Regions from separate parts of the Oerskovia sp. NPDC060338 genome, predicted to be linked through region 1. Evidence: predicted binding sites of a transcription regulator. Region 1 holds the regulator's gene; each other region holds the start of a gene.
The links. The regulator LexA, encoded in region 1, represses DNA repair genes until DNA is damaged. The targets are predictions, from matches to a motif close to TCGAACANNTGTTCGA.
Positions count from the first base shown of each region.

Region 1 (10,399 bases):
CCTGGGCGAGGACGACCAGGCGGCGCGCGCCCAGGCCAAGGCCGAGGCCGCGGACCGAGCGGCGAACCTCGAGTACGCGCGCCAGGTCCTGGAGTCCTCGGGGGCCGGCGGCGGGATCGTCGGTGCCGAGATCCTCGCCGACCGCTTCGGCGGCGGCGGATCGCGGCTGACCACGGCCGAGCGGGCCGCCCAGGACCGTACGTGGACCTACGCGCACGTCGTGGTCGACGAGGCACAGGAGCTCTCCGCGATGGCGTGGCGCGCCCTGGTGCGTCGGTGCCCCACGCGGTCCATGACGATCGTCGGCGACGTCGCCCAGACGTCCTCGCTCGCGGGCGCCCGGTCCTGGGCGAGCATGCTCGACCCGCTGCTGCGCGACGCGTGGCGGCAGGCGACGCTGACCGTCAACTACCGCACACCCACCCAGATCGCGGACACGGCGCAGCGGTTCGCGGCCGCGTCGGGCCTCCCGACGTCGTCGCTCACCTCGGCGCGCGACGTCCCGGGCGCGCTCGTCCTGGCCCCGGTCGAGGGCGGGGCAGGTGTGGGTCATGAGGTCGTCGCGCGGGTCCGTGCGGCCCTCGCGGAGTTCGTCGGGCCCGACGGCGCGGGCCGGGTCGCGGTGGTCGCACCGGCCGGGCGCGTGACCGAGGTGCGCGAGCAGCTGGTCGAGGCCCACGGCTCGACGCCGCTGCTCACCGGTCCGGCCGCTGCCCTCCCCGGCGCGCTCGCCGCAGCCCTGACGGTCCTGAGCCCCACGCAGAGCAAGGGCCTCGAGTTCGACGCCGTCGTCCTGGTCGAGCCGGCCGAGATCCTCGCCGGGACCTCGGGCGCCTCCGACCTGTACGTGGCCATGACACGGCCCACCCAGCGGCTCGTCGTCGTGCACGCCCAGCCCCTGCCCGCCGGGTTCGCCGACTGAGAGGCGCGCGTACCGGCCGGGCGACCGGCCGGTACGCGACCACGGCGCGGGGCGCCCGGACGGCGTCCGGCGGTCCGGGCCGGGCGTCCGAAGGACAAGACTCGTTTGGTGCTCATGGCAACTCGGAGCACCATAGGGAGGTGCTACGCGCCCTCTTCCTCGAAAACCTGCACCCACTCGCCACCTCGATCTTCGAGTCCGCCGGTATCGACGTGACCGTGCGATCCGGGGCCATGGACGAGGCCGAGCTGATCGAGGCGCTCCAGGGCGTCAACATCCTCGGCATCCGGTCCAAGACCAACGTGACCGCCCGCGTCATCGAGTCCGCACCGGACCTCGTCGCGATCGGCGCGTTCTGCATCGGCACCAACCAGATCGACCTCAAGGCCGCTGCCTCGCACGGCGTCGCGACGTTCAACGCCCCGTTCTCGAACACCCGGTCGGTCGTGGAGATCGCCCTGGCCGAGATCATCGCACTGACCCGTCGCCTGACCGAGCGCGACCGCGCGCTCCACGACGGCATCTGGGACAAGTCGGCCGAGGGCGCGCACGAGGTCCGCGGCCGCACCCTGGGCATCATCGGCTACGGCAACATCGGGACCCAGCTCTCGGTCGTGGCCGAGGCGCTCGGCATGTCGGTCATCTTCTACGACACGGCCGAGAAGCTCGCACTGGGCAACGCCCGCCGCATGGACACCCTCGACGAGCTCCTCGAGACCGCCGACGTCGTGACCCTGCACGTGGACGGTCGGGGCGGGAACGCCGGCCTGTTCGGCGAGAAGCAGCTCTCGCGCATGCGCCCGGGCTCGATCCTGCTCAACCTCTCGCGCGGCTTCGTCGTCGACACGGGGGCACTGCGCGAGGCCATCCTGTCCGGTCACCTGTCGGGCGCGGCGATCGACGTCTTCCCCGAGGAGCCCAAGAAGCGCGGCGACCACTTCGAGTCCGACCTCCGTGGCCTGCCGAACGTCATCCTGACCCCGCACATCGGTGGGTCCACGGAGGAGGCGCAGGAGTCGATCGGCCAGTTCGTCGCCGGCAAGCTCCGCGACTACCTCGCCACGGGCTCGACCACGCTGAGCGTCAACATGCCCGGACTCGCCCTGGAGCAGAGCACGGGCGTGAGCCGCATCGCGCACCTGCACCGCAACACCCCGGGTGTGCTGGCCGCCGTCAACGCCGTGCTCGCGGAGCACGGCACCAACATCGAGGGGCAGATGCTCGCGACCCGCGGCGAGCTCGGCTACGTGGTGACCGACGTCGGCTCGGAGCTCGAGCCGGCCGCGATCGAGGCGCTGCGTGCGATGGACGCGACCGTCAAGCTCCGGGTCCTGTCCTGACCCGCTAGGAAGACCTGCTACGACGAAGGGACCGCACCCGTGGGTGCGGTCCCTTCGTCGTAGCAGGCGGGCCGGGCAGTGCCCAGCAGCGCGGCTCAGCCGGACTTGCGGCGGAACGTGCGCTGCACGGGTCCGACGGTCTCCGAACCGTGGACGGTGCCCGTGTTCGAGCCCCCGTCCGCGGTGCGGTGGCTCGCGGCGTTCTTGCGGTCCAGCGCCTCGCGGAACTTCGCCTTCGCGTCCTCGCTGGGCGTGGTCGCTGGTGTCTCGTCCTTCGACGTCGTCATCGGCGGGCCTCCTTGCTCTCGGTGGAACGGGTACGCCTGAGGGCGCTCCCCTGCCCCCCAGCCTGGCGTACGCCGATCGGTAACGCCAGCGAATACGACCGGGTACGGTCGAGACATGTCGCACAAAACACCGGAGAGCACCGATGGCATGAGGTTCCGGCCAGCCGGCAGGTCAGGGCTGAGCCTGCCTGCCCTGTCGCTCGGACTGTGGCAGAACTTCGGGGACTCCACGCCGTACGCCGTGCAGCGCGAGCTCGTGCTGCACGCCTACGAGCGAGGGGTCGTCCACTTCGACCTCGCGAACAACTACGGCCCACCTCCGGGATCGGCCGAGGCCGGGTTCGGTCGCGTGCTCGCGAGCGACCTGCGCGGACACCGCGACGAGCTCCTCCTCTCGACCAAGGCCGGCTACCGCATGGGACCTGGCCCCTACGGCGAGGGTGGGTCGCGCAAGTACCTGCTGTCCTCGCTCGACGCCTCGCTGCGGCGCCTGGGGGTCGAGCACGTGGACGTGTTCTACTCCCACCGGTTCGACCCGACGACCCCCCTGACCGAGACGATCGGCGCCCTCGCCACGGCCGTGACCTCGGGACGCGCCCGGTACGCCGCGATCTCGTCCTACTCGGCCCGCCGTACCGCGCAGGCGCTCGAGATCGCCGCGGACCTGGGCCTGCCGCTGGTCCTGCACCAGCCGTCCTACTCGATCCTGAACCGCTGGATCGAGGAACCGGGGACCGACGGAAGGACCCTGCTCGACGTCGCCGGTGACTCAGGGACAGGTCTCGTCGTCTTCTCACCCCTGGCCCAGGGCATGCTGACCGACCGCTACCTCGACGGGGTGCCCGACGACTCCCGCGCGGCTCGCGGCGTCTCGCTCCGTCCCGAGTTCCTCTCGCCGGAGAACCTCGCCCGGGTCCGCGCGCTGCACGAGATCGCGTCGGGTCGCGGCGAGTCCCTGCCACAGATGGCGCTCGCCTGGACTCTCCGCGACCCGCGGGTGACCTCGGTCCTGGTGGGCGCGCGCACCACCGCCCAGCTCGACGAGAACCTGCGCGCGCTCGAGGCTGCCCCGTTCTCCCCCGCCGAGCTCGCGGCGATCGACGCCGTGTCGCTCGAGACGGCCCCGGACGGCACGTCGCGTCCACTCGACACCGGCATCAACATCTGGGCCGATCGGTCGAGCAGGCTCTGAGCACCGACCGGCCGCTGCGGACTGCGCCTCCCCCCCGGCCGACGCGGTTCACACCCCGACGGGACGCGGCTCGCCCGGCAACGGGTCCGCGCGGTCACCGGTTCACGCCTGGTGCGAAGCCCCTCCCGCGGGCGCGGGGTCCTCTTGCGCATGGTCGACGGTCCCGGAGCCGTCGAGCTCACGCACCGCGTCCTCCCGAGCCTCGCGCTCGGCGCGCAACGAGTTGATCGCGGCCTCGAAGTCCTCGAGCGAGTCGAAGGCCTGGTAGACGCTCGCGAAGCGCAGGTAGGCGACCTCGTCGAGCTCGCGCAGCGGGCCGAGGATCGCCAGGCCGATCTCGTAGGCGTCGAGCTCGGCACTGCCTCCGGCCCGCAGCGACTCCTCGACGCGCTGGGCCAGCACCGCGAGATCGTCCTCGTTGACCGGTCGCCCCTGGCAGGCCTTGCGCACGCCGGTGACGATCTTCTCCCGGCTGAACGGCTCGGTCACTCCCGAACGCTTGACCACCGACAGGCTCGCGGTCTCGATCGTGGTGAAGCGCCGGTTGCACGCAGGGCACTGGCGGCGGCGACGGATCGATGCGCCGTCGTCGGAGGTCCGTGAGTCGACGACCCGAGAGTCCGCGTGCCGGCAGAACGGACAGTGCATGGGAAAGGTCTCCTGTGCTGGTCGGCCTGGCTCCGGAGCGGCCGCTCCGAAGGTGCGCCCCGAACGTACGTCGCCCGCTCCGCGACATGCAAGGCGCCTCGCGCCGGGCATCGGTCACAAACGGAGAACGGAGGTGGCCGAGAACCGGCCACCTCCGTCGGGACGCCCCCGTCCCCATCTCACGTCCGCGACTCGCCTCGCGGACGTCGACGCAACTGCGGAGACGCAGCGATGCGCGTCTCCTCCCCACCGACCGACCCCCCAGCCGGGTTGGTGAGGCAGTACTAACTTAGGGGAACCTAAGGGCAGTGCGCAACCCCTGTTCCCGGAACGAGACGCCGGGACGCGTCCGGACCATGCACGACACGCGCCACCACGGCCCCTGGGGGCGATACGTCACCCCTCATCCACAGGGAGCAGGAGCTGCTGCCCGACCTGAAGACTGGTCGAGGAGAGCCCGTTGAGGGCCATCAGCTCGTCCACGAGGTCACGCACGTCGCGATCCCCCCCGGCGAGAGCCGCTGCGTGCTGCCAGAGCGTCTCGCCGGCCTCGACCGCGTGCACCGTGACCTCGCGCGGCTCGCCGGGTCCCGAGGCGAAGGCCTTCCCGCCCCACAGCACGACGAGCGCCATGAGCCCGAGGACGAGCGCCGTCAGGACGACCCGACCGCGCCGCGTCAGGCGGAGGGGACGTTCCGACGCCGACTCCTGACGCCGTGCCGCACGCCACTCGTCGATCGACACCACTGCGCTCATGTCCACTCCTTCGCCAGGGGTGCCCGAACCGCCTTCCCCGGTCGGTTCGAACACCTGTACGTCGAACACCTGTACGATTTCTATCACCGACTGCGCGCGTTGTCGAGACATGCTCGAACATGTGTTTGATTCGTGTCGCGCGGTGACCTACGCTGGACCTGTACCGGTCGTCCGATATGTCGCGCCCCTTCGGGGCGCGCGCAGGCGACCGGGAGCTCTTCGAGGAGACGGTGCCGCGCGCGGCGCTCTTTCCGCAGGACAAGGACCGGAACGGCCGAGCAGGGCGGAGACGACGATGGCGGGACGGGTGGCCGACACCACGGGCAGGCTCGCGAAGGTGCACGAGCTCCCCGACCCTGCGACAGGCGGGGACGGGCTCACGGCACGCCAGCGCCTGGTCCTCGAGACGATCCGGGCGTCGGTCGAGCAGCGCGGCTACCCGCCGAGCATGCGCGAGATCGGCGAGGCCGTCGGCCTGACCAGCCCGTCGAGCGTCAAGCACCAGCTGACGACGCTCGAGCGCAAGGGCTACCTGCGCCGCGACCCCAACCGGCCCCGCGCCATCGAGGTCGTCCAGACCGACGACTCGCGCGGGATCCGCGCTCTGCCCGGCAGCGGCTTCCCGCGCGTGGAGGACGTGGACCCGGCCGAGGACTCCCCCGAGCGTCCCACCCCGTCGTACGTCCCCGTCGTGGGGCGCATCGCGGCCGGTGGTCCCATCCTCGCCGAGCAGGTCGTCGAGGACGTGTTCCCGCTGCCCCGTCAGCTCGTGGGTGACGGCGAGCTCTTCCTGCTGCGCGTGTCAGGCGACTCCATGATCGACGCGGCGATCTGCGACGGCGACTGGGTCGTCGTCCGCCGCCAGCCCGTCGCGGAGAACGGCGAGATCGTCGCCGCCATGATCGACGGCGAGGCGACCGTCAAGACGTTCAAGCGCATCGACGGGCACGTCTGGCTCATGCCGCACAACGAGGCGTACCGCCCGCTGTCGGGCGACGACGCCCAGGTGCTCGGCCGCGTCGTCTCGGTCCTGCGCAGTCTCTGACCTGCCCCCTCAGCACCCTGCTCCTGCATGACGAAGGGGACGGCCGCACAGGCCGTCCCCTTCGTCGTCCGAGGTTCGCCGACCAGCGGCCCCCAGGACTCTCGCGCGAGTAGCCGCTCTAGCGAGTCGCCGTCACAGCCCGAAGCTCTTCGCGACCGCGCGCACCGAGTCCGCCGACGAGCGCAGACCAGCGAGCTCGATGTCGGACAGCGGGACCTCGATCCGCTCCCCGCACCCTCGCCGCTCGAGCAGCGACGGCACCGACAGGCACACGTCGCTGATCCCGTGGAAGTCCTCCAGGAGCGAGGAGACGGGCAGGACCCGGTGCTCGTCGTCGAGGATCGCCTCGATGATGCGGGTGGCGGCGAGCGCGACCGCGTAGTTGGTCGCGCCCTTGCCCTCGATGATGCGGTAGGCCGACTGCACGACCTCGTGCGCGATGTCCTCACGCACCTCTGCGGTGAGCGGCCCGCGGCCCGTGAGCCCCTTCCAGTCGAGCAGAGGGACGCCGCTGATGGTCGCGGAGCTCCAGAGCGGGATCTCGCTGTCGCCGTGCTCGCCCGCGATGTAGGCGTGGACGTTCTGCACCGCGACGCCGCAGTGCTGCGCGACCAGGAAGCGCAGGCGGGAGGAGTCCAGGACCGTCCCGCTGCCGAAGAGCTGGTTCGCCGGCAGGCCGGAGTACTTGAGCGCCGCGTACGTCACGACGTCGACCGGGTTGGTCACCATGATGTAGATCGCGTTGGGTGCGACCTCGACGAGCCCCGGCAGGATGTTCCGGACGAGCGAGATGGTCGCGCCCGCGAGGTCCAGGCGCGTCTGCCCGGGCTTCTGCTTGGCACCCGCGGTGAAGACCACGACGTCCGCGTCGGCGCACACCGCGACGTCGTCGGATCCCTCGACCTTGGCCATGGGCATGAACTGGATGCCGTGCTGGAGGTCGAGGACCTCGGCCTCCACCTTGGTCTTGTTGATGTCGAGGAGGCTCACGGTGTGAGCGGCCCCTCGCATGAGCGCCGCGTAGGCGAGGGTCGATCCGACGGAACCTGCGCCGACGATCGCGAGCTTGGTGGTACGGGCGGGCACTGTGCCTCCTGGACGTTGTGCGGCAGGCGTCCGGCCGCCGCCGGGGGCAGCGGCCGCGTCCACCGCGTGGACTGCCAGGTCTCAGCCTAGGGCGGAGAGGCGCTCGAGCGCAGAGAGGACGACACGTCGATCGGTCGTGGTCCAGAAGTCCGGCATCGACTTGGTGAGGTAGGAGCCGTACCGGGCCGTCGCGAGGCGCGGGTCGAGGACCGCGACGACACCGCGGTCTGCGGTCGACCGGATGAGACGGCCCGCCCCCTGAGCGAGGAGCAGGGCCGCGTGGTTGGCCGAGACCTGCATGAAGCCGTTGCCCCCCGCGGCCTCGACCGCGCGGGCGCGCGCCGACTTCACCGGGTCGTCGGGGCGAGGGAACGGGATCCGGTCGATGAGCACGAGCTGGCAGCTCGGCCCGGGGACGTCCACGCCCTGCCACAACGACAGCGTGCCGAACAGGCACGTCCGCGGGTCTGTGGCGAACTCCTTGACGAGCGTGGGCAGCTGGTCGTCGCCCTGGCACAGGACGGGGACGTCGAGCCGATCACGCATGGCCTCGGCGACCGCGAGCGCCGCGCGCCGCGACGAGAACAGGCCCAGGGTCCGCCCGCCCGCCGCCGTGATGAGGTCGGCGATCTCGTCGAGCTGCCCGTCCGTCGCGGCCTCGCGGCCGGGCTGAGGCAGGTGCTTGGCGATGTAGAGGATGCCCTGCTGGGGGTAGTCGAACGGGCTGCCGACGTCCAGACCGCTCCAGGTCGCCCCGTCGTCGTCGAGCCCCAGGGAGCGGGCCACGGGGTCGAACGTCCCTCCGAGCGCCAGGGTCGCCGACGTGAAGACGCCCGTGCGCTCGGTCAGGAGGTTGGTCCGGATGAGACCGGCCACCGCGAGCGGCGCGGCGTGCAGCCTGCTCACGCCGTCCCCGCTCCACCGGCCGTCCTCGCCCGCGCGCGAGCACCACAGGACGTCGTGCCCCGTGGGGTCCTGCGCCATGCGCTCGGCGATCTCGAAGACCTGGAGCATGGTGGCCTGAGCCATCTTCATCCCGGTGTCGGGCTGCGCCTGGGGGCCGCCCGAGGTGTCCGGCTTGAGCGCGCTGAGCACGGTGCGCGCCGCGTCACGGACCGCCGCGACGGCCGAGCGCGCGTCGTCGGGCAGGCCGTCCGGGAAGCGCTCGGCCGGCAGCGAGGCGACCACGGTCCCGAACGCGCCGATCGCGAGGTCGAGGTCTGTCGTCTGCACGCCCCCGTGGCGACGCGCGAGCCGTGCTGCGTGCTCGATGATGGGCACCGAGAGGTCGGCCGTGGCGGCGGCCGTGACCCGGTCGCTGAGCTCGTGGGCCTCGTCGACCACGACCACGCCGTGCTCGGGCAGGACGCCGGGCGAGCCCGACGCGGCGATGCCGAGCATCGCGTGGTTGGTCACGACGACGTCCGCCTCGCGCGCGCTCGTGCGGGCCTGGTCGGGGAAGCAGTCGTCGATGAGCGGGCACTTGGCCCCCAGGCACTCGAGGGCCGTGACCGAGACCTGCCGCCAGGCCTTGTCCGAGACGCCGGGCACCAGGTCGTCCCGGTCGCCCGTCGTGGTCTCCTGCGCCCACTCGCGCAGCCGCACGACCTGCTCGCCGAGCGCTGCGGCCCCCGACGCCGCGCCCGGAGCGGGATGCTCCGCGACGCCTGCACGCTCGCCGCCCGTGGGCAGGTCGAACAGCGTGGGTTCGTCGGCCGGGTAGCCCCCCTCGATCTTGTGCTGGCACAGGTAGTTGTGCCAGCCCTTGAGGAGGGCGATGCGGGGCTCGCGCGGGAGCTTGTCGGCGACGGCCTGGGCGACCAGCGGGAGGTCTCGCGTGATGATCTGGCGCTGGAGCGCGAGGGTCGCGGTCGAGACGATGACGCGCTCGTCCTCGCACACGGCGTGGCGCACCGCGGGCACGAGGTAGCCGAGCGACTTCCCGGTACCGGTGCCCGCCTGGACCAGGAGGTGGTCAGGGCCACCCGAGCCGTCGATCGCGGTCGCGACGCTCACGGCCATCTGGTGCTGGCCCGCGCGGCGCCCGCCACCGAGGGCGCCGACCGCGAGGTCGAGCAGCTCCTCGACGTCAGGGGTCGCAGAGCCCGTGGTCAGGGTGGTGGTGGTCTCCTCGGGCACCCCGGAAGTCTACGGCGACCCTCCGACACGACGGTCCTGGACCCTGCGAGGGCAGCCCGCGCAGGCGCCTGGGCACGCCCGAGCAGGGGCCCGGGCTCCTCGAAGCCCGGGCCCCGCGCGCTCAGGCGCGGACGGCGACCGCGTGGAGCTCGAGCGCGAGCCCCTCGTCGACGCGTGCGAGCAGGCGCGTGCCCGTCTCGACGTGCTCCTCGAGGTCGATCTCGCCCGTGAGGTGCACGCGGTTGACCAGGTCGCCCCGGTGGTAGGGCACCACGAGGTCGACCGAGACGTCGGGCCGCGGCAGCTCGTCGGAGATGAGCTGGAGCAGGTCGTCGATCCCCTGCCCGGTGTGCGCCGAGACCACGATCGTGCGTCGCTCGCGCCCACGGATGCGGGCCACGACGTCGGGGTCGGCGATGTCGACCTTGTTGAGCACGACGACCTCGAGCACCTGGTCGATGCCCGGGATGTCCGCGAGGACGTGACGGACCGCGGCGATCTGCCCCTCGGGATCGGGGTGCGACGCGTCGACGACGTGCAGCAGCAGGTCGGCCTGGCCGACCTCCTCGAGCGTCGAGCGGAACGCCTCGACGAGCTGGTGCGGCAGCGCGCGGACGAACCCGACCGTGTCCGCGAGCGTGTAGACGCGCCCGTCCTCGGTCTGCGCGCGCCGCACCGTGGGGTCGAGGGTCGCGAACAGCGCGTTCTCGACGAGCACCCCGGCGCCGGTCAGCGCGTTGAGCAGGCTCGACTTGCCCGCGTTGGTGTACCCGGCGATCGCGACCGACGGGATGGCGTGGCGCTTGCGCGAGGACCGCTTGGTCTCGCGGGCCGGCGCCATCGCGGCGATCTCGCGCCGCAGCTTGGTCATGCGGTCGCGAATGCGGCGGCGGTCGAGCTCGATCTTGGTCTCACCGGGTCCGCGCGAGCCCATGCCGGCTCCCGCGCCACCGACCTGGCCACCGGCCTGGCGGGACATCGACT
Region 1 covers NZ_JBHXCQ010000006.1:89,556-99,954, forward strand. Annotated here, with positions in the region: gene ACFWGN_RS09155 (HelD family protein) at 1-922, shown strand, start outside; gene serA (phosphoglycerate dehydrogenase) at 1,063-2,262, shown strand; gene ACFWGN_RS09165 (DUF5302 domain-containing protein) at 2,358-2,549, opposite strand; gene ACFWGN_RS09170 (aldo/keto reductase) at 2,698-3,741, shown strand; gene nrdR (transcriptional regulator NrdR) at 3,844-4,389, opposite strand; gene ACFWGN_RS09180 (LysM peptidoglycan-binding domain-containing protein) at 4,786-5,145, opposite strand; gene lexA (transcriptional repressor LexA) at 5,441-6,190, shown strand; gene ACFWGN_RS09190 (L-lactate dehydrogenase) at 6,323-7,276, opposite strand; gene ACFWGN_RS09195 (ATP-dependent DNA helicase) at 7,358-9,415, opposite strand; gene hflX (GTPase HflX) at 9,537-10,399, opposite strand, start outside.

Region 2 (10,399 bases), on a different contig from region 1:
TGTACGGGTCGCCGCTCTTGCGCATCTGGCCACGGTGGGCCTTCTCCGCCGTCACGTAGGCCCGCTCGATCACCGAGAGGTCGGACTTGGGGTGGTTGGTTCGTACCGCCTGCAGGACCGGTTCGAGGGCGGGCGTGCCGCCCTGGCTCCCCCGGACACCGAACCGCACGAGGCGCGAGCGTACGCGCGCCGCCGAGGACGGCCCGCTCTCACCGGACGATCGACCTGTCCGTGTCTCTTCGCTCATGCGTGCCTCCTCTCCCTGGTCGCCGGAGAATCTCGACGTCCGTCGGAGTGGCAATCCTACGACTCCACGCGCAGGAGCGTGTCGACCTGGTGGCCCGCGAGCCGTGAGCGCCCGCCGAGACCGTCGAGCTCCAGGAGGAACGCGACCCCCACGACGACGCCCCCGCAGCGTTCGACGAGCTCGACCCCCGCGGCGGCGGTGCCGCCCGTGGCCAGGACGTCGTCGACGATCAGGACGCGTGCGCCCTGCGGGAGAGTACCCGTGCGCAGCTCGATCGAGGCCGTGCCGTACTCGAGGTCGTAGGTCACGGTCTCGGTGGGCGGCGGGAGCTTGCCGGCCTTGCGCAGCGGCAGGAAGCCGACGCCGAGGCGTGTGGCGAGCGGTGCGCCGATCAGGAAGCCGCGGGCCTCGAGACCGGCGACGAGGTCGACGCCCCCCGCGGCGAATGCCGCGAGGGAGTCGACCACGTCGCCCAGCGCCCTGCCGTCGGCGAGCAGACCGGTGATGTCACGGAACGTGACGCCGGGTTGGGGGTAGTCCGGGACGTCGCGGATGAGTCCGAGGACCTCGGCCGCGCGCTCGGACCCCAGGCCCGTCAGTCCGACGGGCAGGATGCTGCTGGTGCTCATGAGAGGTCAGTGCCCCCGCTTGCGTCGCGGCTGCGCCTTGACGCCCTGGTGCGATCCCGGCTGGAGCTGGCCCGTGGCCTGGACCCCTGCCGCGGCGAGCTGGGCGTCGCGCGAGGCGCCGCCCGTGCCCTCGGCAGCCTCGGCGACGAGTGCTGCGCGCTTGTCCAGGACCTTCTGGGTGTGCTCCTTGATGGCGGTCTCGCGCTCGCGCAGCGTGACCTCCAGGGGCGTGGCCAGGAAGATCGAGGAGTAGGCGCCCACGGCCATGCCGACGAACAGCGCGAGCGCGATGTCGCGCAGCGTGCCGGCCCCGAGCAGGAACGCGCCGATGAACAGGATGGCGCTGACGGGCAGCAGCGCGACGACCGAGGTGTTGATCGACCGGACGAGCGTCTGGTTGACCGCGAGGTTGGCGCGCTCGGCGTAGGTGCTGCGGGTCTGGTCGAGGATGCCGCTCGTGTTCTCGCGGACCTTGTCGAAGACCACCACGGTGTCGTAGATCGAGTACCCGAGGATGGTCAGGAAGCCGATCACGGTCGCCGGGGTGACCTCCCAGCCGATCGCCGCGTAGATCCCGACCGTGATGATGAGGTCGTGGAAGAGCGCGATGAGCGCGGCCGCGGCCATGCGCCAGTTGCGGAAGTAGATCGTCATGACGACGCCCACGAGCCCGAGGAAGACGATCAGGCCCGTGATGGCCTTCTGCGAGACGTCCTTGCCCCAGCTGGGGCCGATGAACGCGGTCGTGACGTCGTTCTCGGTCACGTCGTAGGCGCCCGCGAGCGCGTCGCGGACCTCGGTGACCTCGTCGGCCGTCAGACGGTCGGTCTGGACGCGGATGGCGCTGCCGCCGACGGTCGTGACGCGCGGCACCTCGTCAGGGGCGACCTCGGCCACGGCGTCGATCGCGGGCTGCTGGCTCGTGTCGCTGACGTTCGAGACGACGAACTCCGAGCCGCCGCGGAAGTCGATGCCGAGGTTGAAGCCCTTGGTGAGCAGGACCCCGAACGACAGGAGCACCATGACGATCGCGACGATGTAGAAGCGGCGGCGGTTGCCGACGATCTGGTAGGACTTGCGCCCCGTGTAGAGGTCGTTGCCCCACTGGGCGAATCCCTGCGCCATCAGAGGTTCTCCTCGTTCTTGTCGCCCTCGGTCGAGGAGTCGGTGGTGGTGGCGTCGGACTCTGCCGCACGTCGTGCGGCGGCGCGGCGCTCGGCGATCGTCTGCCGGGTGCCCTCGCCCGCGGCGGCTGTGCCGACGCTCGCGCCGACCTTCTCGCGCGTGGGGCTGCCGAAGGGTTCGTCGCTCGAGGCGTCGGCCGCGACCGGCGCGTCCTGGGTGTCCGCAGCACCCGCTCGGGCGACCCGTCCACGCCCGGCGTAGCGGGGGTTCGCGCCGAGACGGCGCGGGTCGAGGCCCGAGGCAGGGTGCCCGTTCGCGAAGAACTTCGTCCGTGCGAGCAGCTGCATGACCGGGTGCGTGAACATGAAGACGACGATCAGGTCGATCAGCGTCGTCAGACCCAGCGTGAACGCGAAGCCGCGCACGCCGCCCACGGCGAGGAAGTACAGCACGACGGCGGCGAGGAAGTTGACCGCGTCCGAGGCCAGGATGGTGCGCCGTGCGCGGTCCCAGCCCTTCTCGACGGCCGAGTTCAGGGTGCGCCCGTCGCGCAGCTCGTCGCGGATGCGTTCGAAGTACACGATGAACGAGTCCGCGGTGATACCGATCGCGACGATGATGCCCGCGACACCGGGCAGCGACAGGCGGTACCCGATGGTCCAGGAAAGCAGCAGGATCACCCCGAAGGTGAGCACGGCCGCGATGCCGAGCGAGGCCACCGTGACCAGGCCGAGGGCCCGGTACTGGAAGAGCGAGTAGATGACGACCAGCAGCAGGCCGATCGCGCCCGCGATGAGGCCCTTCTCGAGCTGCTCGCTGCCGAGCGTCGCGGAGATCTGCTGCTCGCTCTGGACCTCGAAGGTCAGCGGGAGCGAACCGAAGTTGAGCTGGTTGGCCAGCAGCGCGGCGCTCTCACGGGTGAAGTTGCCGGAGATCTCGGCCTTGCCGTCCTGGATCGCGACGTTGGCCGTCGGGGCGGAGATGACGAGCCCGTCCAGGACCATGGCGAACGCGTTCTGCGGGGCGGGCAGCGCGACCAGGCGCGTGGTCGTGTCACGGAAGGCCTTGGTGCCCTCGGCGTTGAACTCGATGTTGACGACCCACTGGCCGGTGCTGACGCCCTGGGCCGTGGTGCCGAGGCCCGAGCTCGCGTTGGCGATCTCGGTGCCCTCGATCTCGACCGGGCCCAGAATGTACTTGACCGTGCCGTCGTCGGCGCACGTGACGAGCGGTGCGTCGGCGTCGTCGGTGTTGCCACCGGTCAGGTTCTTGGGGTCGGTGCAGTCGAGCGCGTCGAACTGGGCCTGGATCTCCGGGGTGATCTGCGCCAGGTCGCTGGGGCTCGTGGGGGTCACGGGCGCCGTGGGCTCGGTGGGCTCCTCGGCAGGCGTCTCGGAGGCCACCGGGGTGGGTGCTCCGTACGTCAGGACCGGGCGGAACCGCATCTGCGCGGACTTGCGCACGAGGTCGAGCGTCTCGTCGCTCGGGGTGCCGGGCAGCCCGACGACGATGTTCTTGCCCTGGCTGGTGATCTCGGCCTCGGTGACTCCCGAGGAGTCGACACGCTGGCGGATCACGTTGATCGCCTGCTGAATCGTCTCGTCGGTGACCTGGCCCTCGGAGGCGATCGGCGTCAGGATGATCTGCGTGCCGCCCTCCAGGTCGAGGGCGAGTCCGGGCGTGGTGCTCGCGTCCGACCACTTGGTGCCGGCGAAGATCGACGCGAACAACGCGACGATCAGTAGCGCGAGGATCACCAGGGTGCGTACGGGCCTGGCGCGTCGTGTGTTGGAGGTGGCCAACTATCCGTCTCTTCTCGTGCGCGCGACATCGAGCGTGCGATGACGCGGATCGACGTCGCGCCCCGGGATCGGGGCGCGACGTGTGTCACTTGCTGTCGGTGCCGTCGTCCCGCTTGTCCCCCGGCTTGTCCGTCAGTCCGGACAGGTCGTCCGGGACCTCGAGCACGTCGTCCACCGACGAGGTCCGGTCGGAGTCCCCCACGACCAGGCCGTTCTCGTCGGATTCGTCGTCCTCGTCGTCGCCGTCCTCTTCCTCGACGGGCGGCTCGACGAGCTTGGCGATCGCTGCCCGCAGCCAGCGGGACTGGTTACCGGGGGTGGACTCGATCGTGATGATGTCCTTCTCCTCGTCGACCGCGACGATGGTGCCGAACAGGCCCGAACCGGTCATGACCTCCTGGCCGGGGGCCAGGTTGGTCCGGAAGGCTGCTGCTTCCTTCTGGGCCTTGCGCGACCGGCTGGTCATGAGGAACATCGCGCCTGCTGCGAGGGCGAGGATGAGGATGAGACTGAAGTCCATGACGGGGTAACCGATTCCTGTTCTGTGCTGGGATCTGCGCGGCAGTCTAGGCGCACGCGTACGGATCACCAACGAACCGTACGACCGTGGAGTTCCGCCGTTCAGACTCCCCCAGTCTAGGCCCCGGTGTCGAACAGGGTTCGCCCCGTCCGTCCGGAGCCGTTCCGTCCCCCCGTCGGGCTGCCCGGTCCGCGGGGCGCGAGGGGGTCGGGGGGCGTGAGACCGAGGTGTGCCCAGGCGGCCGCGGTCGCGACCCGTCCGCGCGGGGTGCGCCCGATCAGCCCTTCGCGCACGAGGAAGGGCTCGACCACGGTCTCCACGGTCTCCGCCTCCTCGCCCACGGTCACGGCCAGGGTGCTCAGGCCCACGGGCCCCCCGTTGAAGCGTGTGCACAGCGCGCCGAGCACGGCCCGGTCGAGGCGGTCCATGCCGAGCTCGTCGACCTCGTAGACCTCGAGCGCCGAGCGTGCGGCCCGCAGGTCCAGCGAGCCGTCGCCGCGGACCTGGGCCCAGTCGCGCACACGGCGCAGCAGGCGGTTGGCGATGCGGGGCGTGCCGCGCGAGCGGCCGGCGATCTCGTGGGCCGCGTCGGCGTCGAGCCGGACGCCGAGCAGGCCCGCCGAGCGGACCAGGACGCGCTGGAGCTCGTCGGGCGAGTAGAAGTCGAGGTGCCCGGTGAACCCGAACCGGTCGCGCAGCGGCGCGGGCAGCAGCCCGGCGCGCGTGGTGGCCCCCACGACCGTGAACGGCGGCAGGGACAGCGGGATCGCGCTGGCACCGGCGCCCTTGCCCACGACCACGTCGACCCGGAAGTCCTCCATGGCGACGTAGAGCAGCTCCTCGGCGGGGCGCGCGAGCCGGTGGATCTCGTCGATGAACAGCACCTCGCCCTCCTCGAGGGAGGACAGGACCGCGGCGAGGTCGCCCGCGTGCTGGATCGCCGGGCCCGACGTCACGCGCAACGACGCGCCGAGCTCGGCCGCGATGATCATGGCGAGGGTCGTCTTGCCGAGCCCGGGAGGCCCCGAGAGCAGGACGTGGTCGGGCGTCGCGCCGCGGGCGAGCGCGGCCTGCAGGACCAGGGAGAGCTGGTCGCGCACGACGAGCTGACCGACGAACTCCTCGAGCCGCCGGGGGCGCAGCGCGGCCTCGGCCGCACGCTCGAGCTCGTCCGCGGCCGGCGTCACGATCCGCTCGGACGTGAACGGTTCCTCGCCCTCGGCGTACCCGACGCGGTCGAAGTCACCCACGGGGACCGCCCAGCACGCGCAGCGAGGCGCGCAGGGCGCCCGCGATCTCGTCGGGGGCGACCACGTCGACGCCGGCCTGGGCGAGGACCGTGGCGAGCGCGTCCTCGGCGGCCTTGGGGTTCCAGCCGAGCCCCACGAGCGCCTGGACGACCTGGTCGCGCTGGTCGTCGACCACGCCTGCGCCCGTGCCCGCCGCGTCGTCGCCGCTACCGTCCGCGGCGCCCGTGGGTGCCCCGAGCCGGTCGCCGAGCTCGAGCGCGATGCGCTGGGCGCCCTTGCGCCCGATACCGGGCACGCGCATGAGCGCGGCGATGTCCTCGGAAGCCACGGCGCGGCGCAGCGCGTCGGGCGTGTGGACCGCGAGCATCGCCAGGGCCAGTCGCGGCCCGACGCCGCTGACGGTCTGCACGGCCTCGAAGACCGTGCGCTCGTCGTCGTCGGCGAACCCGAACAGGGTGAACGAGTCCTCGCGCACGACCATGCTCGTGGACAGGCGGGCGGGTTCGCCCACGCGCAGCGTGGACAGCGTCGCGGGGGTCGCGTGCACGAGGTACCCCACGGCTCCCCCGGCGCCGCCCACCTCGATGACAGCGCGGTCCAGGCGGACGTTCGCCACCGTTCCCGACAGCGAAGCGATCACTGTGCCTCCATGCATCCTCGCGGGTCCCGGCCGCGTGCGACCGACCCCGAACACCTGTACGAAACTGCGGCCACTCTAGCAACGGGCGAGGGTGCGCCCGGGTGAGCCTCGCCGTCGGGCACCTCGCGGCCGCGCTCCCCCGCGGCCGTGGTCCGGACCCGACCCCGGGCCCCGGACCACGGCCTCTAGCGGCGCGGGCCGCGCGAGGCCTGCTCGGCCGCTGCCCACGCGCGCTGTGCGGGCGTGAGCTGGTGCCGGTCCCCGCCCTGCAGCGCGCCCGCGGGGCGCCACATGTGGCAGATGGCGAGCGCGAGGGCGTCGGCCGCGTCGGCGGGCTTGGGCAGCTCGGCCAGGCCCAGGATCCGCGCGACCATGCGTTGGACCTGGATCTTGTCCGCGCGGCCCGTGCCGGTCACGGCGGCCTTGACCTCGCTGGGGGTGTGCATCGCGACGGGCACCCCGCGGCGGGCCGCGGCGACCATCGCGAGCCCCGCGACCTGCGCGGTGCCCATGACGGTGCTCACGTTGTGCTGGGCGAAGACCCGCTCGACGGCCACGACGTCCGGGACGTGCTCGTCCATCCAGGCGTCCAGGCGCTGGGAGATCGTGAGCAGGCGCAGGTCCACCGACATGTCCGGCGGGCTCTGCAGGACCCCGACCGCGACCATCTGCGCGCGCCGCCCGGGCAACGAGTCGACGACGCCCACGCCGCAGCGGGTCAGGCCTGGGTCCACTCCGAGCACGCGCACGCGCTCACCTTCTCACGCGCCACCCACGACGAAGGGCTCCCACGCGAACGGTCGCGCGGGAGCCCTTCGTCACACCAGGGACGGTGGGTCAGTCGTCGTTCTCGAGCTCGGCCATGACCTCGTCGCTCGCGGTGAAGTTCGCGTAGACGTTCTGCACGTCGTCGCTGTCCTCGAGCGCGTCGATCAGGCGCAGGATCTTGCGGGCGCCCTCGGCGTCGACCTCGACCTCCATGGACGGGTGGAAGACCACGTCCGCGGAGTCGTACTCGATGCCGGCGTCCTGCAGCGCGGTGCGGACCGCGACCAGGTCCGTGGCCTCGGTGAGGACCTCGAACGTGTCGCCCTCGTCGGTGACCTCCTCGCCGCCCGCCTCCAGGACGGCCTCCATCACGTCGTCCTCGGTGGTGCCCTCCTTGGGGACCACGATGACGCCCTTGCGGGAGAACAGGTAGGACACCGAGCCCGGGTCGGCGAGCTGGCCGCCGTTGCGCGTGAACGCGATGCGGACCTCCGCGGCGGCACGGTTCTTGTTGTCCGTGAGGCACTCGACCAGGACGGCGATGCCGCCCGTGCCGTAGCCCTCGTACATGATCGTCTGGTAGTCGGCGCCGCCGGCTTCCTGGCCCGAGCCGCGCTTGAGGGCGCGGTCGATGTTGTCGTTGGGGACCGAGGACTTCTTGGCCTTCTGGACGGCGTCGAAGAGCGTGGGGTTACCGGCGAGGTCCCCGCCGCCCGTGCGGGCCGCGACCTCGATGTTCTTGATGAGCTTGGCGAACAGCTTGCCGCGCTTGGCGTCGATCACGGCCTTCTTGTGCTTGGTCGTAGCCCACTTGGAGTGTCCTGACATACCCCTGTTACTCCTTCACGATTGCGACGAAGAGCTCGTGCACCCGCGCATCGCCCGTGATCTCGGGGTGGAAGGAGGTGGCGAGCAACGTTCCCTGACGTACTGCGACGATTCTACCTGCGTCTTCGCCCGCGCCCGCGGCGGGCCCGGCGCCCGGGCCCGGCACAGCGGGCACCGAGGCGCCCCGGTGGCGCGTGCGGGCCAGGACCTGGACCCCCGGGCCGGCCTCCTCGACCCACGGGGCCCGGATGAACGCCGCGGGCACGGGCCCGCCCGGCACCCCGGCCATCTCCACCGACGACTCGAACGAGTCGACCTGACGCCCGAACGCGTTGCGACGCACCGTGACGTCCAGGCCCCCCAGGGTCTGCTGGTCGTGCGTGGCGCCCAGCACCCGGTCGGCGAGCAGGATCATGCCCGCGCACGACCCGTACACCGGCAGCCCCGCGGCGATCGCGGCCCGCAGCGGGTCGAACAGCTCGAAGATCCGCAGCAGCTTGTCGATCGTCGTCGACTCCCCGCCGGGGAGCACGAGGCCGTCGATCGCCGCGAGCTCGGTGGGGCGCCGCACGGTGACGGCGCGCGCACCGGCCACCTCGAGGGCGGCCACGTGCTCACGGACGTCGCCCTGCAGGGCGAGGACTCCAATGACCGGTTTCACGATCGCCCATGGTACGCGCCGCACGTCGCGCCCCGCGGGGGTGCCCGACGACGGCGCTCGCGGCCTGCTACTCGGTGGCCTCGCCGAGGTGGCGGGTCTGCCCGTCCCACCCGTCGAGGAGGGGTTCGAGGAGGTCCGGCAGGGACGCGGGGAAGACCTCGATGGTGACCTGTCGGAGCTCGGGCAGGGTCCACCAGCGCATCTCGTCGACGACGTCGTGCTCGATCTCGGTCCAGCCCTCGCGCGTGAGGGGCACGGCGGCCTGGGGGCCGGTGATGCGCGCGAGGTAGAAGACCTCGTCCTGGCGGCAGCGTTCGCGGTAGAAGTCGAAGATCGCCGAGCGGGTCCACACGGGGCCCTGCAGGTCGGCGGGGTCCAGGCGCAGGCCCGTCTCCTCGAGGACCTCGCGCACCGCGGCGTCGCGGTCGCTCTCGCCGGGCTCGATCCCGCCGCCGACCGTGAACCACCAGGACCGCGCGGGCTGGTCGGTGTCGTGGCCGCGGGCGAGCAGGAGGCGCCCCTCGTCGTCGAGCAGCAGGACGCGCGCACCGCGCCGGTGGCGCATGCCGTCGGGGCCCAGGACCCAGTCGGGTCCGAGCGAGCTGGGTGGGTCCTGGGCGGCTGGGGGCGCCGCCGGGGCGGGCGCGACGGGTGCGCCCGCCCCGGTCGGGACGCGACCGGCGGGCCGGTCGGCCGTGCTCGTCATCGCGGTGTCACCGGGCCGGCAGCGGGGCGGGAGTCACCAGCCGCGCTCGGCCAGGCGGTGCGGGACCGGGATGTCGTCGACGTTGATGCCGACCATGGCCTCGCCCAGGCCGCGCGAGACGTCCGCGAGGACGGCCGGGTCGTCGTAGAACGTGGTGGCCTTGACGATCGCGGCCGCACGCTGGGCGGGGTTGCCGGACTTGAAGATGCCCGAGCCGACGAACACGCCCTCCGCACCGAGCTGCATCATCATGGCCGCGTCGGCCGGGGTCGCGATGCCGCCCGCGGTGAACATGACCACGGGCAGCTTGCCCGTGGCGGCGATCTCCTTGACGAGCTCGTACGGCGCCTGGAGCTCCTTGGCCGCGACGAAGAGCTCGTCCTCGGGCAGGGACGTCAGGCGACGGATCTCGCCGCGGATGGTGCGCATGTGCGTGGTCGCGTTGGACACGTCGCCCGTGCCGGCCTCGCCCTTGGAGCGGATCATGGCCGCACCCTCGGTGATGCGGCGCAGCGCCTCGCCCAGGTTGGTCGCCCCGCACACGAACGGTGCCTCGAAGGCCCACTTGTCGATGTGGTTGGCGTAGTCGGCCGGGGTCAGGACCTCGGACTCGTCGATGTAGTCGACGCCGAGAGCCTGCAGCACCTGGGCCTCGACGAAGTGACCGATGCGCGCCTTGGCCATGACCGGGATCGAGACCGCGGCGATGATGCCGTCGATCATGTCGGGGTCGCTCATGCGCGAGACCCCGCCCTGGGCGCGGATGTCGGCCGGGACGCGCTCGAGGGCCATGACGGCCACCGCGCCGGCGTCCTCGGCGATCTTCGCCTGCTCGGGCGTGACGACGTCCATGATGACGCCGCCCTTGAGCATCTCGGCCATGCCGCGCTTGACCTTGGCCGAGCCGACGACGTCGCCGGTCACCTGGGGGCTGTTCTCGCCGGAATTCTCCACGGACACCGCGAAACCTCACATCTTCACGTTGGGACGCGTGAGCAGGGGTCACGCTCACGCCGCCGACATGCTCGCACGTCACCACCCAGTCTACGGAGGTGCGCCCACCCCTCGGGCAGCCCCGGAACCCGACCGGTCGGTCAGGGGTTGCGGTCGAGGGCGGGCGGCCAGGCGTCGTCCAGCTCGACCGTGACCGGCATGGGCGCGTGCCCCGCCAACGAGAACACCCGGGCGTACCACGTGCGGCGCAGGCGCTGCGTCTGGGCCAC
Region 2 covers NZ_JBHXCQ010000005.1:171,765-182,163, reverse strand. Annotated here, with positions in the region: gene ACFWGN_RS08235 (bifunctional (p)ppGpp synthetase/guanosine-3',5'-bis(diphosphate) 3'-pyrophosphohydrolase) at 1-247, opposite strand, end outside; gene ACFWGN_RS08230 (adenine phosphoribosyltransferase) at 304-876, opposite strand; gene secF (protein translocase subunit SecF) at 883-2,001, opposite strand; gene secD (protein translocase subunit SecD) at 2,001-3,803, opposite strand; gene yajC (preprotein translocase subunit YajC) at 3,889-4,323, opposite strand; gene ruvB (Holliday junction branch migration DNA helicase RuvB) at 4,440-5,513, opposite strand; gene ruvA (Holliday junction branch migration protein RuvA) at 5,566-6,213, opposite strand; gene ruvC (crossover junction endodeoxyribonuclease RuvC) at 6,399-6,962, opposite strand; gene ACFWGN_RS08195 (YebC/PmpR family DNA-binding transcriptional regulator) at 7,051-7,809, opposite strand; gene pdxT (pyridoxal 5'-phosphate synthase glutaminase subunit PdxT) at 7,817-8,470, opposite strand; gene ACFWGN_RS08185 (NUDIX hydrolase) at 8,538-9,176, opposite strand; gene pdxS (pyridoxal 5'-phosphate synthase lyase subunit PdxS) at 9,210-10,136, opposite strand; gene ACFWGN_RS08175 (hypothetical protein) at 10,271-10,399, opposite strand, start outside.
Region 2: a site for LexA is predicted at 6,260-6,275, ahead of ruvA (Holliday junction branch migration protein RuvA). Genes of this name have one in related genera too.

Region 3 (10,399 bases), on a different contig from region 1:
CGACGACCAACCCTTCGTGGCTGGCCGTGAGCGCGCTGCGCGACGCCTGGACCGGTGACGAGCCTCTCGTCGCGGTCGAGCTGCCCTGCACGTTCGACGGGGCGTGGCCCGCGCTCCGGGCAGCGATCGAGCGGCACGAGCCGCGGGTCGTGATCGCGGTCGGGCTCGCGGGCGGAACCGCCGCGGTCCGCCTCGAACGCGTCGCCATCAACGTGATCGACGCGCGGATCCCCGACAACGCGGGCTCCGCTCCGGTGGACGTACCGGTCGTCGCGGACGGGCCGGCGGCCTGGTTCACGGGGCTCCCGCTCAAGCCGAGCCTGGTCGCGGTCCGCGAGGCCGGTGTCCCGGTCGCGGTCTCCAGCACCGCGGGCACGTACGTGTGCAACGCGACGTTCTATGCGCTCATGCAAGGGGTGTCCGGACAGGAGGGGGTGCGTGCGGGGTTCGTCCACGTGCCCGACGTCGAGTCCCTGCCGCTCGCCGCGACCGTCGAGGCCCTGCGGGTCGTCGTCGAGACGGCCTGCGCGGACCTCGACGGGGCGCTCGGAGCGGGCGGCGACGCGGCACGCGTCTCGGCGGGCGCCGAGCACTGACGGCACCGGGCGCCCGTGTCGTCGAGCTCGGGGGCGGACGGGCACGCCACGGGCCCCAGGATGATCCCTGGGGCCCGTGGCGTGTCAGGTGTCCTTCGGAAGTACGGTGCTCAGCTCGTGGCGCGGCGGCGGGCCACCACGACGAGACCCGCGCCGGCGCCCAGGAGCACGACGGAGATCAGGACGACGAGGGCCGTGCGCGCCCCCGTGCTCGCGAGCCCGCGCTCGTCCTCGGCCGAGGGGGAGGGAGTCGAGGACCGGTCGGACGGCGTCGCGGTGCTGTCGGCAGGCGGTGTGGTGGCCGGGGGAGAGGCCTTCTCGGTAGGCGTCGTGGTCTCGTCCGTGGGAGGAGTGCTCTCGCGAGGCGCGGGCTCCTCGGGAACGTCCTTGTCGACCGGCGGGGTGGTCGACGTCGGAGGGACGACGAGAGGCGTGGAGGGCTCGGGGTCGCAACCGAGCGACGTCAGGCCGATCCACGGGTAGTTGTGGTGCTCGAGCCCGCTGCCGCCGTTCCCACCGAACGTCAGGTCGCCGCCGACCCAGAGCCGGCCGTTGGTGCTCGTGCTCTGGACGACCTTGACCGAGGGCTTCGGGGCGAGGATCGATCCGACGGTCTGGCTGTTGCCCGAGAGGGTGAGCGAAGTGGCGTCGGGGAAGTTCCACAGGATCCGGGGCGCCCACGTCCCCAGGGCGGTGAACGTGTCGATCCGCTGGCCGATCGACTCCGCTGCGGTGTGGACCATCGTGAAGTCGACCGTGCTGCCCGAGACGTTGACGACGATCGGGGCCGAGGTGCCGACGTTCGCGAAGACGAGCGTGCCGTTCGTCTTCTTGAGCTCCTGGGCCGTCAGGGAGAAGACCTGCGGGGCGCTGGTCCCGTCGCCCGTGAGCGACGCGAACCCGCCGGTCGTGCCGAGCGAGCCCGTCGCGGTGAGCGCGGCGAGGTCGGCGGAGGCCGCGCTGAGCGTCGAGCCGGTGGCCGTGACGCTCGAGGCAGGGACGGAGCTGTTGGGCTTCCTGATACCGCCGTTGAGCTCCATGTCCCCGCTGATCGCCCCCGTGGCAGTCACGTTGCCGCCCTGGGTGATCCCGTGCCCGACGTCGATGCGTCCGTTCGAGACGGAGACGCCACCGTCCGCGACCAGCATGTCGCTCCCGCCGGGAGGGACGATCTGGGACCCGCCGCCGGCGCGGCCGAAGTTCATCAGGCCACCCGTCGCGATGTCGATGCTCCCTCCCGCGAGGAGCATGCCCTCGGACTCGACGGCGCCCGCGCGGGCCGCGTAGTCGCCCCCGACGAAGACCGCGACGCCCGTGTCGGTGAAGGCGGGGCCACCGGTCGTGATCCCCGGCAGGGTGCTCGCCGGCGTGCACACGGGAGCTGCGACCAGGGGCGAGGCGACCGCGGCCGGAGCGCCGGCGAGACCGATCAGTCCGGTGGTCAGCGCGCCCGTGGCGAGCGCGCTGAGGAGGGAGCGCCGGGGTGTCCGGCGCGTCGTGCTGAGGAATCGATGTCTCCGGGGGTGGGGTCGTGGACACGAAAGTAAGTTCTGTGTACAAATCCATGCCAGATGAATCCATCGACGTCTGTTTTGTCGGGGATCACACGGGATGGCGAGGATTACCGGCACACTAGGGCGCTCCCTCGCGACATGCCAAATCTGTCGCCGGGTGAATGTCGGCCACCCGTGCCGAAGAGCGTGAGAGGGCTGCGGGGCCGAGTGTCGGTGGTTCGCCGTACCGTGGACTCATGCGACCTGTCACCGATCTCCAGCGCACCGTCGCCCCCTTCGAGGTCATCTCCGACTACACGCCCTCGGGCGACCAGCCGACGGCCATCGCGGAACTCTCCGAGCGGTTGCGGGCGGGGGAGAAGGACGTGGTGCTGCTCGGCGCGACCGGGACCGGCAAGTCCGCGACGACGGCCTGGCTGATCGAGGAGCTGCAGCGGCCCACGCTGGTCATGGCACCGAACAAGACGCTGGCCGCCCAGCTGGCGACCGAGTTCCGTGAGCTGCTGCCCAACAACGCGGTCGAGTACTTCGTCTCCTACTACGACTACTACCAGCCCGAGGCGTACATCGCCCAGACGGACACCTACATCGAGAAGGACTCGTCGATCAACGACGAGGTCGAACGCCTGCGGCACTCCGCGACCTCGTCCCTGCTGACGCGCCGCGACGTCGTCGTCGTGGCGTCGGTGTCGTGCATCTACGGTCTGGGCACACCGCAGGAGTACGTCGACCGCATGGTCCGACTCGACGTCGGAGACCAGGTCGAGCGAGACGTGATGCTGCGCCAGTTCGTCACCATGCAGTACACGCGCAACGACATGGCCTTCACGCGTGGCACGTTCCGCGTCCGGGGCGACACGGTCGAGATCATCCCCGTGTACGAGGAGCTCGCGATCCGCATCGAGTTCTTCGGTGACGAGATCGAGGCCATCCATCTGCTGCACCCGCTCACGGGGGAGGTCGTGCGGTCGGAGACGAGCGTCAACCTGTTCCCGGCGACGCACTACGTCGCCGGCCCGGAGCGCATGGAACGGGCGATCACCTCGATCGAGGCCGAGCTCGAGCAGCGGCTGGCCGAGCTCGAGCGGCAGAACAAGCTGCTCGAGGCCCAGCGCCTGCGCATGCGCACCACGTACGACATCGAGATGATGCGCCAGATCGGGTCGTGCTCCGGGATCGAGAACTACTCGCGGCACATCGACGGCCGTGAGGCCGGCACGGCCCCGCACACGCTCCTCGACTACTTCCCCGAGGACTTCCTCCTCGTGATCGACGAGTCGCACGTGACGGTGCCCCAGATCGGGGCCATGTTCGAGGGGGACATGTCGCGCAAGCGCAACCTCGTCGACCACGGGTTCCGTCTGCCGAGCGCCATGGACAACCGGCCGTTGCGCTGGGAGGAGTTCGTCGAGCGGATCGGGCAGACGGTCTACCTGTCGGCGACGCCCGGAAAGTACGAGCTCTCGATGTCGGACGGGGTCGTCGAGCAGATCATCCGTCCCACGGGACTCGTCGACCCGGAGATCGTGGTCAAGCCGACCACAGGCCAGATCGACGACCTGCTCCACGAGATCCGTGAGCGGGTCGAGCGCAACGAGCGTGTCCTGGTCACGACGCTCACCAAGAAGATGTCCGAGGACCTCACGGACTACTTCCTGGAGCGGGACGTACGTGTCCGCTACCTGCACTCGGAGGTGGACACGCTGCGCCGTGTCGAGCTGCTCCGCGAGCTCCGCCTGGGCGAGTACGACGTCCTGGTCGGCATCAACCTGCTCCGCGAGGGGCTGGACCTCCCGGAGGTCTCGCTCGTCGCGATCCTGGACGCCGACAAGGAGGGCTTCCTGCGGTCGGGGACGTCGCTCATCCAGACGATCGGGCGTGCGGCCCGCAACGTCTCGGGCCAGGTGCACATGTACGCGGACAAGATCACCCCGGCCATGGCGCAGGCGATCGAGGAGACCACCCGCCGCCGGGAGAAGCAGGTGGCCTACAACCTGGAGCACGGGGTGGACCCCACCCCGCTGCGCAAGAAGATCGCCGACGTCACGGACATGCTCGCGCGCGAGGACATCGACACTCAGGAGCTTCTCGCGGGTGGCTACCGGCAGCCGGGCAAGGGCAAGGCCCCCGTGCCGGCAGGGGGCAAGGCGGGTGCGGCCACCAACCGGCTCGCCGGGGTCGCCGCGGGCGAGCTCGCCGACCTGATCCAGGAGCTGAGCGACCAGATGCACGGGGCTGCGGCCGAGCTCCAGTTCGAGCTCGCCGCCCGGCTGCGCGACGAGATCTCCGGCCTCAAGAAGGAGCTGCGCCAGATGCACTCGGCGACCGCCTGACCGGTTCCGCGGGCCGTCCCCGGGCGGGGCGGCTCGGGCCGCGGGATGATCGCGAGGTCCGTGACGGTTGTGGAAGGCGTGGGCGACTCGCGGTGGCGATGGCCTATGCTTGCTCGGTTGAAGGGGAGTATTCCCGAACACGGTGATGTCGTCATCACGGTCGACGCAATCGTCGGCCCGGTGTCACCGGTCCAGCACGGCCACCTCTCGCGACCGCCCTCGGGCAGGTCGGTGGCCGGGCGCGGGCGGAAGAGACCTTCGGTACTCAGTGCTACGTACCGGAGGTATGTGTGATGGATGTTCCTGTCTGGATGTGGGTCGCGACGGTCGGCGTGATCGTCGCGATGCTGGCCTTCGACTTCGTGGGTCACGTCCGCACCCCGCACGCCCCGACCCTCAAGGAAGCCTCGTGGTGGTCGGCCGGCTACGTCGGTATCGCGATCCTCTTCGGTGTCGGGATCTGGGCCTACTTCGGCTCGGTCTACGGCGGCGAGTACTTCGCCGGGTACATCACCGAGAAGAGCCTGTCGGTCGACAACCTCTTCGTGTTCGTCCTCATCATGACGAGCTTCCGGGTGCCCAGGCTGTACCAGCAGAAGGTCCTGCTGATCGGCATCACCATTGCCCTGGTCCTGCGCACGATCTTCATCTTCCTGGGCGCCGCGCTCATCGAGAACTTCAGCTGGGTCTTCTACATCTTCGGCGCCTTCCTCATCTACACGGCCTACGCGCAGATCAAGAGCGCGCGGTCGCACGAGGAGGAGGAGTACAAGGAGAACGCGGTCCTGCGCCTCACGCGCCGCCTCTTCCCGACGACGGACGCGTACGTCGAGGACAAGATGTTCACGACGATCTCCGGCAAGCGCTACATCACCCCCATGCTCATCGTGATGATCGCGATCGGCAGCGCCGACCTGCTGTTCGCAGTCGACTCGATCCCCGCGATCTTCGGCCTGACGCAGGAGACCTTCCTGGTCTTCGCGGCCAACGCGTTCTCGCTCCTGGGCCTGCGCCAGCTCTACTTCCTCATCGACGGTCTGCTCGACCGTCTCGTCTACCTCGCGTGGGGTCTGGCGGCGATCCTCGGTTTCATCGGGATCAAGCTCCTCATCCACGCGATGCACACCAACGAGATCCCGTTCATCAACGGCGGTGAGCACATCACCTTCGTGCCGGAGATCTCGACCGCCGTCTCGCTCAGCTTCATCGTGGTGACCCTCGCGATCACGACGGTCGCGAGCCTCGCGAAGGACCGTAGCGACCGTCGTCGCCTGGAGAAGGAAACCTACTGATGCAGCACGAGCTCCCGTTCTGGTTCGAGGCGGCGTCCCTGACGTCCCTCGTCGTCCTCCTGCTCGTCGACCTGGTGATCGTGGGCAGACGCCCGCACGTGCCGTCGATGAAGGAGAGCGGCCTGTGGGTGGCGTTCTACGTCGCCCTGGCACTGGTCTTCGGTGGGCTCGTGGCTCTCGTGGGCGGGAGCGCGCCGGCTGTCGAGTTCTACGCGGGCTGGCTCACGGAGTACAGCCTGTCGGTCGACAACCTCTTCGTGTTCGTCATCATCATGACGAGGTTCGCCGTGCCGCGGGAGCACCAGCAGAAAGTCCTCATGGTGGGGATCATCGTGGCGCTCGTGCTGCGCGGAGCCTTCATCCTGGCGGGCGCCGCGATCATCGCGCAGTTCGTGTGGGTGTTCTACCTGTTCGGCGCGTTCCTGATCTACACCGCGATCAAGCTGGTCGCGGGCGGGGACGAGGCGGAGGAGTACCAGGAGAACCGGCTGATCCGTTCGCTGCGGCGGGTGCTTCCCCTGTCGCAGACGTACGACGGCGGCCGGCTGCGGACCGTGGTGGACGGCAAGAAGCTCTTCACGCCCATGCTCATCGTGTTCCTCGCGATCGGCAGCACGGACCTGCTGTTCGCGTTCGACTCGATCCCCGCGATCTTCGGCCTGACGCAGGACCCGTTCATCGTGTTCACGACGAACGTGTTCGCGCTCATGGGGCTCCGCCAGCTCTACTTCCTGCTGGGTGGGCTGCTCGAGCGCCTGGTCTACCTGCCGATCGGTCTGGCGGTGATCCTGGGCTTCATCGGGGTCAAGCTGATCCTCGAGGCGCTGCACGAGAACACGCTGCCGTTCATCAACGGCGGGCAGCACATCGAGGCCGTCCCCACGGTCCCGATCTGGCTCTCGCTCGTGGTGATCGTGGGGGCGCTGGGAGTCACCACGGTGGCGAGCCTGCTGCGCACGCGCGGCCAGGACAAGGCGGAACCCGTGTCCGACGACGTCGACGTGGCCTCCTGACCCGGCTCACCAGGGCGCACTCGTGGCCCGGTGCACGACGGCCCGCCTCCCCTCGGGGAGGCGGGCCGTCGTGCTGTGCAGGTCCGATGGTGCGGTGATGCGCCGAGCCGCGCCGGCAGATCGATGCTGGGCCGTGCCGGGTCAGATGCGGTCGGACCAGGGGCCGAACACGGGGACCCAGGGGCGGACCGTGCGGCGCGTGATGACGTCCTCCCGGGCGAACGGGTCGGCGTCGAGCGTCGAGGCCACGGCAGCCTCGTCGGTGGCGTCGAGCAGCAGGAGCGCGCCGGCCGGGTTGGCGACGTCCTGTGCGAGGGGCCCGGACGCGAGCAACGTGCCCTCCTCGAGCAGGCCGCTCAGGAAGGCGCGGTGCTCGGGGCGAAAAGCGTCGAGGACGGCAGGCTTGTCGGCGTACGTGTAGGTCACTGCGTAGATCGGCATGCCGCTCATTCAAGCACCTCTGCCGTCCCGGCCTGCCGCCGTCCCGGGACCGGCGCTACCAGCCGCGCTCGCGCCACTCGTCGAGGTGCGGGCGCTCGGTGCCGAGCGTCGTGTCGGCGCCGTGCCCGGCGTAGACCCAGGTCGCGTCGTCGAACCGGTCGAAGAGCTTCTCGGTGACGTCGGCGTAGAGGAGCGCGAAGCGGTCCGGGTCGTTCGACGTGCTCCCGACGCCGCCTGGGAAGAGCGAGTCACCGGTGAACAGGTGCGCGCGGCCGGGGACGGCCTCCGGGGCGCTCGCGTGCTCGGGTTCGCGATAGACGAGAGTGACCGACCCCGGAGTGTGCCCGCGCAAGCCGATGACCTCGATCGTGAGGTGCCCGACGACGAGCGTGTCGCCGTCGTGCAGGGGGCGCGAGATCGTGGCGCCCGTCGTCTCGGTGATGGCGTCCGCGTCGGGGGCTCCCGCCGCGAGCGGTGCGCCGGTGGTCGTGCCGAGCGAGGCGAGCGCGCGCGTGTGGTCGAGGTGCCGGTGCGTCGTGACCACCAGGTCGAGGCGGGCGGACGGTGACCCCTCACGGACGAGCTCGAGCAGGCGGTCCGGCTCGGCCGCAGCGTCGACGAGGAGCTGGGCTCCGCTTCTGCGGCACGTCAGGAGGTAGGCGTTGTTGTCCGACGGCCCGACGGCGAGCTTGCGGACCTCGACCTCGTCCAGGACCCGCAGGTCGCTCGGACCTCCGACCGTGACGTCTCCGGTGTATCCCACGGGATCTCCTCGCTGTGCGCCACGCTCTGCGGCGACCGGCCCGCCGGCGTGACGAGCCTCTCGTGGAGAGTCTGGCACGGCGGGGGTGCGTGCTCGTCTGGCGTCCAGGAGGAGGCGCTCTGCCGGGCGGTCGTGGCGCAGGTCGGGCCCTCGGGCCGTCCACCCGGGGACGAGGTCGAACAAGTGTGCGAATGTCAGGGGCGAGGCATACGATGCTTCGGTGAGCAATCGCCTTGTCATCGCCGGTGCCCGAGAGCACAACCTCCGCAACGTCGACCTCGACCTGCCGCGGGACCAGCTCATCGTCTTCACGGGCCTCTCGGGGTCCGGGAAGTCCTCCCTGGCCTTCGACACGATCTTCGCCGAGGGCCAGCGTCGGTACGTCGAGTCGCTGTCCGCCTACGCCCGTCAGTTCCTCGGGCAGATGGACAAGCCGGACGTCGACTTCATCGAGGGGCTGTCGCCCGCGGTCTCGATCGACCAGAAGTCGACCAACCGCAACCCTCGCTCGACCGTGGGGACCATCACCGAGGTCTACGACTACCTCCGCCTGCTGTTCGCCCGTGCAGGGACCCAGCACTGCCCGGTCTGCGGCGAGAAGGTCCAGGCGCAGACGCCGCAGCAGATCGTCGACCGTCTCCTCGAGCTGCCGGAGGGCACCCGCTACCAGGTCCTCGCGCCCGTCGTGCGCGGACGCAAGGGCGAGTACAGCGAGCTCTTCAAGGAGCTGCAGTCCAAGGGGTTCGCGCGCGCCCGCGTCGACGGCGAGGTCGTCCAGCTCACGGACCCGCCCGCGCTCGAGAAGAAGCTCAAGCACGACATCGAGGTCGTGATCGACCGCCTCGTCTCGCGCGACGGCGTCCAGCGCCGCCTCACGGACTCGGTCGAGACCGCGCTCGGCCTCGCGGGCGGGCTCGTCGTCGTCGAGCTCGTCGACGCTGACGCCGACGACCCGCAGCGCGAACGCCGGTTCTCCGAGAAGCGGGCGTGCCCCAACGACCACGAGCTCACGCTCGACGAGATCGAGCCGCGCACCTTCTCGTTCAACGCGCCCTACGGCGCCTGCCCCGAGTGCACGGGCATCGGCTTCCGCCTCGAGGTGGACCCGGACCTCGTGATCCCGGACGACGAGAAGTCGCTCGCGGAGGGCGCGGTCGCCCCCTGGGCCCAGATCTCCTCCGAGTACTTCAACCGCGTGCTGACCGCCCTCGCCTCGGACCTGGGCTTCTCCATGGACGTGCCCTGGCGCGCGCTGCCCCAGCGGGCGCAGCAGGCCGTCCTCTACGGCCAGAACCACGAGGTGCACGTCCGCTACAAGAACCGCTGGGGCCGGGAGCGCCAGTACTCGACGGGCTTCGAGGGCGTCGTGACCTTCCTCGAGCGCCGTCACGGCGAGACCGAGTCGGAGTGGTCCAAGGAGAAGTACGAGGCGTACATGCGTGAGACGCCGTGCCCGGTCTGCCAGGGCACGCGTCTCAAGCCCGAGGTCCTCGCGGTCAAGGTCGGCGACAAGTCGATCGCCGAGGTCTGCCGTCTGCCGCTGCGCGAGGCCGCGGCCTTCCTCGGCTCGCTCGAGCTCGGCACGCGCCAGAAGGCCATCGCGACCGAGGTGCTCAAGGAGATCGACGCCCGCCTGGGGTTCCTGCTCGACGTCGGCCTCGACTACCTCTCGCTCGAGCGCCCGGCGGGGACCCTCTCGGGCGGCGAGGCGCAGCGCATCCGGCTCGCGACGCAGATCGGCTCGGGGCTCGTCGGCGTCCTGTACGTCCTCGACGAGCCGAGCATCGGTCTGCACCAGCGAGACAACCGGCGGCTCATCGACACGCTCACCCGCCTGCGCGACCTGGGCAACACGCTCATCGTCGTCGAGCACGACGAGGACACCATCCGTGCCGCCGACTGGATCGTGGACATCGGCCCCGGTGCCGGCGAGCACGGCGGGCGCGTGATCCACTCGGGCGACTACGCAGGTCTCCTCGAGGCCCCCGAGTCCGTCACGGGCGCCTACCTCGCCGGACGCCGCAGCATCCCGCTGCCCGCGACGCGCCGACCCGTGGACAAGAGCCGTCAGGTCACGGTCATCGGCGCGCGCGAGCACAACCTCGAGGGCATCGACGTGAGCTTCCCGCTCGGCACGCTGACGGCGGTCACGGGCGTCTCGGGCTCGGGCAAGTCGACGCTCGTCAACTCGATCCTCTACACCGTGCTCGCGAACGAGCTCAACGGGGCGCGGCAGGTCGCCGGCAGGCACCGGCGCATCACGGGGCTCGAGAACCTCGACAAGGTGGTCCACGTCGATCAGGGCCCCATCGGCCGCACGCCCCGGTCCAACCCGGCGACGTACACCGGGGTCTGGGACCACGTCCGCAAGCTCTTCGCGGAGACCAGCGAGGCCAAGGTGCGGGGATACACCCCGGGCCGGTTCTCGTTCAACGTCAAGGGTGGGC
Region 3 covers NZ_JBHXCQ010000011.1:117,461-127,859, reverse strand. Annotated here, with positions in the region: gene ACFWGN_RS14665 (pyroglutamyl-peptidase I) at 1-596, shown strand, start outside; gene ACFWGN_RS14660 (choice-of-anchor A family protein) at 707-1,972, opposite strand; gene uvrB (excinuclease ABC subunit UvrB) at 2,347-4,443, shown strand; gene ACFWGN_RS14650 (TerC family protein) at 4,737-5,735, shown strand; gene ACFWGN_RS14645 (TerC family protein) at 5,735-6,748, shown strand; gene ACFWGN_RS14640 (YciI family protein) at 6,890-7,189, opposite strand; gene ACFWGN_RS14635 (MBL fold metallo-hydrolase) at 7,245-7,952, opposite strand; gene uvrA (excinuclease ABC subunit UvrA) at 8,173-10,399, shown strand, end outside.
Region 3: a site for LexA is predicted at 8,128-8,143, ahead of uvrA (excinuclease ABC subunit UvrA). Genes of this name have one in related genera too.